Leptothrix cholodnii SP-6: one gene and its partner. The protein of the gene in region 2 interacts with the protein of the main gene of each other region in a pairwise test. Links are inferred from orthologs where the notes say so. Each region holds a gene or a part of one and is shown on either strand. Other genes may lie near its edges.

Region 1 (3,459 bases), 1.2 Mb from region 2 along the record:
CAGGGCGACCTTGAGGTCCTTGACCACGCCGGCGTGCGAGCTGGGGATCTCCATCGAGGCCTTGTCGCTCTCGACGGTGAGCAGGCTCTGCTCGGCCTTGACGGTGTCACCCGGCTTGACCAGCAGTTCGATGATCGCGACGTCCTTGAAATCCCCGATGTCGGGGACCTTCACTTCAATCAATGCCATGTTGTTGTCTCCGGAACGGCTCAGGCGTACAGCGGGTTGATCTTGTCGGCCTTGATGCCGTACTTGGCGATCGCCTCGGCCACCACGGTGGTCGGCACGGCGCCTTCGTCGGCCAGCGCGCGCAGGGCGGCCACGACGATGTAATGGCGGTTGATCTCGAAGTGCTCGCGCAGCTTGCTGCGGAAGTCACTGCGGCCGAAGCCGTCGGTGCCCAGCACCTTGAAGCTGCGCCCGCGCGGGATGAAGGCGCGGATCTGGTCGGCGTAGTTCTTCATGTAGTCGGTCGAAGCCACGACCGGGCCGATGTGCGGCTGCAGCTGTTGCGCCACGAACGGCACCTTGGGGGTGGCGGTCGGGTGCAGCAGGTTGAAGCGCTCGGCGTCCTGGCCGTCGCGGGCCAGTTCGTTGAAGCTCGGGCAGCTCCAGACGTTGGCAGCCACGCCCCAGTCCTGCGCCAGCAGCTGCCGGGCGAACTGCGACTCGCGCAGGATCGTGCCCGAGCCCAGCAGGTTGACGCGCGGTGCGCCGGCTGCGCCCTGGCCTTCTTCGAGCAGGTACATGCCCTTGATGATCTGCTCCTCGGTGCCCGCCTTCAGGCCGGGCATCGGGTAGTTCTCGTTGAGCAGGGTCAGGTAGTAGAAGACGTTTTCCTGCTTCTCGACCATGCGCTTCAAACCGTGCTGCATGATCACGCCGACCTCGTGCGCGAAGGTCGGGTCGTAGCTGATGCAGTTCGGGATCGTGCCGGCCAGGATGTGGCTATGGCCGTCCTCGTGCTGCAGGCCTTCGCCGTTGAGCGTGGTGCGCCCCGACGTGCCGCCGAGCAGGAAGCCGCGCGCCTGCATGTCGCCGGCCGCCCAGGCCAGGTCGCCGATGCGCTGGAAGCCGAACATCGAGTAGTACACGTAGAACGGGATCATGATCCGGTTGCTCGTACTGTACGAGGTGGCCGCGGCGATCCAGCTGCTCATGCCGCCGGCTTCGTTGATGCCTTCCTGCAGGATCTGGCCGGCCTTGTCCTCGCGGTAGTACATCACCTGGTCCTTGTCGACCGGGGTGTAGTTCTGACCAGCGGGGTTGTAGATGCCGACCTGGCGGAACAGGCCTTCCATGCCGAAGGTGCGGGCCTCGTCGACCAGGATCGGCACCACGCGCGGGCCGATCGCCTGGTCACGCAGCAGCTGCGTCAGGAAGCGCACGTAGGCCTGGGTGGTGGAGATCTCGCGGCCTTCGGCGGTCGGCTCGAGCACGGCCTTGAAGGTTTCCAGCGACGGCACGGTGAAGCTCTCGTCGGCCTTGGCGCGGCGCTTGGGCAGGTAGCCGCCCAGGGCCTTGCGGCGCTCGTGCAGGTAGCGCATTTCCGGCGTGTCGTCGGCCGGCTTGTAGAACGGCAGCTTGGGCAGCTCGCTGTCGGGGATGGGGATGTTGAAGCGGTCGCGGAAGGCCTTGATGTCCTCGTCGATCAGCTTCTTGGTCTGGTGGACGGTGTTCTTGCCCTCGCCGACCTTGCCCATGCCGAAGCCCTTGACGGTCTTGATCAGCAGCACCGTCGGCTGGCCCTTGTGGTTGACCGCCTTGTGGTACGCCGCGTAGACCTTCTGCGGATCGTGGCCACCGCGCTTGAGGTTCCAGATGTCGTCGTCGGACATCTTGGCCACCATCTCCAGCGTGCGCGGGTCGCGACCGAAGAAGTGCTTGCGCACGTAGGCGCCGTCGTTGGCCTTGAAGGACTGGTAGTCGCCGTCGAGCGTCTCCATCATCAGCTTGCGCAGCGCGCCGTCCTTGTCGCGCGCCAGCAGCGCGTCCCAGCCCGAACCCCACAGCAGCTTGATGACGTTCCAGCCCGAGCCGCGGAACTCGCCTTCGAGCTCCTGGACGATCTTGCTGTTGCCGCGCACCGGGCCGTCCAGGCGCTGCAGGTTGCAGTTGATGACGAAGATCAGGTTGTCGAGGTTCTCGCGTGCGGCCAGGCCGATCGCGCCGAGCGATTCGGGTTCGTCCATCTCGCCGTCGCCGCAGAAGACCCAGACCTTGCGGTTCTCGGTGTTGGCGATGCCGCGCGCGTGCAGGTACTTCAGGAAACGCGCCTGGTAGATCGCCATCAAGGGGCCCAGGCCCATCGAGACGGTCGGGAACTGCCAGAACTCGGGCATCAGCTTCGGGTGCGGGTAGCTCGACAGGCCCTTGCCGTCGACTTCCTGGCGGAAGTTGAGCAGCTGCTCTTCGGTCAGGCGGCCTTCCATGTAGGCGCGGGCGTAGACACCGGGCGACACGTGGCCCTGGATGTAGAGGCAGTCGCCGCCGTGGTTCTCGTTCTCGGCGTGCCAGAAGTGGTTGAAGCCGGCGCCGAACATGTGCGCCAGCGACGCGAACGAGCCGATGTGGCCGCCCAGGTCGCCACCGTCCTCGGGGTTGTGGCGGTTCGCCTTGACCACCATCGCCATCGCGTTCCAGCGCATGTAGGCGCGCAGGCGCTCCTCGATCTCGATGTTGCCGGGGCAACGCTCTTCCTGGTCGGTCGGGATGGTGTTGACGTAGGCCGTGTTGGCCGAGAACGGCACGTCGATGCCGGCCTGGCGGGCCTGGTCGATCAGCTGCTCGAGCAGGAAGTGGGCGCGCTCACCCCCCTCGGCACCGATGACGGCGGACAGTGCGTCCATCCATTCGCGGGTTTCCTGGGTGTCGGGATCGTTGGTTGCCGCTGCGGGCTGGTTCTGGGGCACTGCAGACATGGTGTCTCCTGGAGCTGCTTGTCACGGACCCGCTACGCGCGGGATCGCCACCCCTTCCGGGGCGTGGCCGCGCAGTGTTGCACAACCCGATTCAAATTTCAAATCGTGCGCATCACTTTCATAATATGAAATTACAAAGAACGATCGTGCGTCCCGACGGGGTCGCACGGCACGTCCGCAGAGCGTCGCGCAGTCGCCACGGATAATCCATCCATGGATACCAGTTCTCAGACAAAACGCTTGCACCAAGCGGCTCGCAGCCGACCCCAGCGGCTGTTCTGGACGTGGTGGCGACGCCTGTCACCGTCACGTCAGGATCGCGTGGCTACTTTGGCGCCGCTGCTGTCGGTGCTGCTGTTCCTGGCCGCGATCGTCGCGGCGTTCTGGTACTTGCGCAATGAGGAAGTCGAGCGGGAAGTCGAGTCGGTCAAGCGCGACGCCGAACTGGTGCAGCAGCAGATCCGCCTGCGCCTGATCGAGAACCAGGAACAGCTGGTGCGCATCGCGCGCGAGGTCATGACACGCGCCACCGACCGCG
Region 2 (3,153 bases):
CGCGTGTACAGCGGCTCGGTGGCGGCGACGCGGGTGGGCGTCTGATAGTCGAGCGACTTGGCGGGCGACAGGAGAAAAAGCATCGGCGGGAATCCAGGGGCAGCGCAGCGCGCGGATTATCCGTGGCCGTGACAATCGGCGCCCATGAAGAACCTGCCCCCCACCCCCGCCGCAACGCCCTGCCCTTGCGGCTCGGGCCAGACCTTGTCGGCCTGCTGCGGCCGCTATCACGCGGGCGCGCTGCACCTGCAGGCACCGGACGCGGAATCGCTGATGCGCTCGCGCTACAGCGCCTACGTGCTCGATCGGCTCGACTACCTGCTCGCCACCTGGCATCCGGACACGCGACCGGCCAGCCTCGCCCCCAACGAGAGCGGCCTGCGCTGGCTCGGCCTGGACGTGCGCCACCATCGACAACAGGATGCCGACCACGCCACGGTCGAGTTCATCGCCCGCAGCAAGCTCGGCGGGCGCGCCCACCGGCTGCACGAGATCAGCCGCTTCGTGCGCGAGAACGGCCGCTGGTATTACGTCGACGAGATGGGCGCGAACCCGCAACAGGCGCCGCGCTGATCAGGTCGAGACCTTGACGCGCTTGTTCGGCTTGATCGGTGCTGCCACCGGCGGCAGGAACTCCGCGCGCACCGGTGCCGACAACAGGTGCGTGATGAACCAGCCCAGTGCCACGCACAAGGCCAGCCCCAGGCCGGCCGCAGACGCGCTGGCCGGCGGCAGCCCGTCGCCGAGGCTCGCCAGCGGAGCGGCGCCCGCATCATGCACACCGCGCAGGCTGTCGATGAACAGACCCAGCACCTCCGACTGCAGCCAGCGGCCGTTCAACTGGGCGTAGATGACGTAGGCGAACATGCCGATGGCCGCGCAACGGGCCCAGTTCATGCGGTGCCAGAGCCCCAGTCCGACCACGACCAACAGGCTGGCCAGGCCGACCAGACGGACCTGCCAGATCGCCAGATCGGCAGCCGGCAAGACCCAGCTGCCAGCCAGCGCCGCCACACCCGCGGCCACCATCAGCAGCGCCAGGCCCGACACGGCCACCGCGCGTGGGCGTTCGACAGACGCGACAGTTCCGGCCAAGCGGTTCGAAGCAGAAAAATATCGTGGATGCATGATCTTGCTCATCGCCCCGTGAACTGTGCACGTTATAGGGGCAGTATGTCAGCGCGTAATCAAATGTTTCTCAGGGATTCTGCTGGGCCGCTTGCGGCCGTTCCATCCCCTGGGCACAGGGCGCCCCGCAGTCCGGGGGCACATCCCGCCTAGACTGCCGCCCATGCAAGCCGACCAGATCCAGCGCTTTTTCAGCACCTTGCGGGCCGCCAACCCGATGCCAGCGTCCGAACTAGAATACAGCTCGGTGTTCGAGTTGCTCGCGGCGGTGCTGCTGTCGGCGCAGGCCACCGATGTCAGCGTCAACAAGGCCACGCGGCGGCTGTTCCCGGTGGCCAACACGCCGGCCAAGCTGCTCGCGCTGGGCGAGGAGCGGGTGGCCGAGCACATCAAGACCATCGGCCTGTACCGCAACAAGGCGAAGAACCTGGTCGAGACCTGCCGCCTCCTGCTGGCCCGGCACGGCGGCCAGGTGCCGCACAGCCGCGAGGCGCTCGAAGCCCTGCCCGGCGTGGGCCGCAAGACCGCCAACGTGGTGCTCAACGTGGCCTTCGGCGAGCCGACCTGCGCGGTCGACACGCACGTCTTTCGCGTCGGCAACCGCACCGGGCTGGCCCCGGGCAGGACACCGCATGAAGTCGAGATGCAGTTGCTCGAACGTGTGCCCGACGAGTTCAAGGTCGAGGCCCACCACTGGCTGATCCTGCACGGCCGCTACGTCTGCCAGGCGCGCAAGCCGCAGTGCTGGCTGTGCAGCGTGGCCGACTGCTGCGATTTCGAGCCCAAGACAGCCGCGCCCTGAGCGAAAAAACTCAGCCCTGCAGCGCTGCCCAGGCCTGGATGCGCGCGGCGATCTGGCGCACGCCGTCGGTCAGCGCGGCCGGGCCGGGCTGCAGGATCTCGCTCGACTTGATCTCGAAGACCTGGCCGTTGCGCACCGCCGGCACGTCCTGCCAACCCGGCCGGGCGATGACCTGGTCGGGCCGGAACTTGCGCCCGCACCACGAGCCCAGGATCAGGTCGGGCGCACGCCGCACCACTTCCAGCGGGTCGGCAATGATGCGGTTCTTGCCCAGCGACTGGCCGGCCAGCTCGGGGAAACACTCCTCGCCACCGGCCAGCACGATCAGCTCGCTGACCCAGCCGATGCCGCTGATCAGCGGGTCCATCCACTCCTCGAAATAGACCCGCGGCCGGCGCGGCAGCGTGGCGGCGCCTGCGGCCACCGCATCCAGCCCAGACTGCAGTTCGGCCAGCAAGGCGGCGGTGCGCTGATGTGCGCCCACCATCGCCCCGACCATCGCGATGGTCTGCAGGATGGTGGTGATGCCGCGCTGGTTGAACACGTGCACCGGCACGCCGGCGCGGATCAGCTGGCTGGCGATGTCGGCCTGCAGGTCCGAGAAACCCAGCACCAGGTCGGGTTCGAGCGCCAGGATCTTGTCGATCTTGGCGGAGAGAAAGGCGCTGACCTTGGGTTTTTCCTGCCGCGCCCGCGGCGGGCGCACGGTGTAACCCGAGATGCCGACGATGCGGTCCTGCTCGCCCAGCAGGTAGAGGATCTCGGTGGTCTCTTCGGTCAGGCAGACGATGCGGCGCGGGTAGAGGTCGGGCGTCGCCATTGCCGAAGCCGTCGCAGTCACCGCAGCGGCGAGGTCTGCGGCGGGTTCTGCGGCTCGCTGCGCAGTTCCTTGATGCGGTTGGCCTCGTCCATGAACACCAGCTTGGGCTGATGCGTGGGCACCTGCTCCTCGTGCACCTGCGCGAAGGCCGCGATGATGACCAGATCGCCCGCGCTGGCGCGCCGCGCCGCCGAGCCGTTGAGCGAGATGATGCCGCTGCCCCGCGGCGCCTTGATCACGTAGGTGACGAAACGCTCGCCGTTGTTGATGTTCCAGACGTGGATCTGCTCGTTCTCGCACAGGTTGGCGGCGTCCAGCAGGTCTTCGTCGATGCCGCAGGAGCCCTCGTAATGCAGCTCGCAGTGGGTGACGACGGCGCGGTGGATCTTGGATTTGAGCAGGG

What was found.
Region 1: the proteins of nth (region 2) and aceE interact in binary tests that used the Escherichia coli proteins (3 or more experiments, as listed by UniProt). The link is inferred for Leptothrix cholodnii SP-6 from one-to-one orthologs.

Annotation. Positions count from the first base shown.
Region 1 is NC_010524.1:1,751,671-1,755,129, reverse strand. What follows is about bases 10-3,253. They hold aceE (pyruvate dehydrogenase (acetyl-transferring), homodimeric type), read right to left. Parts: upstream 2,922-3,253; coding sequence 210-2,921; downstream 10-209. Other genes in these bases: LCHO_RS08200 (PAS domain S-box protein), read left to right, coding at 3,135-3,253; aceF (dihydrolipoyllysine-residue acetyltransferase), read right to left, coding at 10-189. In the rest of the region: more of aceF, read right to left, coding at 1-9; more of LCHO_RS08200, read left to right, coding at 3,254-3,459. UniProt on the Escherichia coli protein: Component of the pyruvate dehydrogenase (PDH) complex, that catalyzes the overall conversion of pyruvate to acetyl-CoA and CO(2).
Region 2 is NC_010524.1:2,915,301-2,918,453, forward strand. What follows is about bases 173-3,110. They hold nth (endonuclease III), read left to right. Parts: upstream 173-1,291; coding sequence 1,292-1,930; downstream 1,931-3,110. Other genes in these bases: LCHO_RS13275 (YchJ family protein), read left to right, coding at 173-573; LCHO_RS13280 (hypothetical protein), read right to left, coding at 574-1,095; LCHO_RS13290 (cobalamin-binding protein), read right to left, coding at 1,941-2,750; panD (aspartate 1-decarboxylase), read right to left, coding at 2,768-3,110. Also shown: peroxide stress protein YaaA, read right to left, coding at 1-83; more of LCHO_RS13275, read left to right, coding at 145-172; more of panD, read right to left, coding at 3,111-3,153. UniProt on the Escherichia coli protein: DNA repair enzyme that has both DNA N-glycosylase activity and AP-lyase activity. The DNA N-glycosylase activity releases various damaged pyrimidines from DNA by cleaving the N-glycosidic bond, leaving an AP (apurinic/apyrimidinic) site.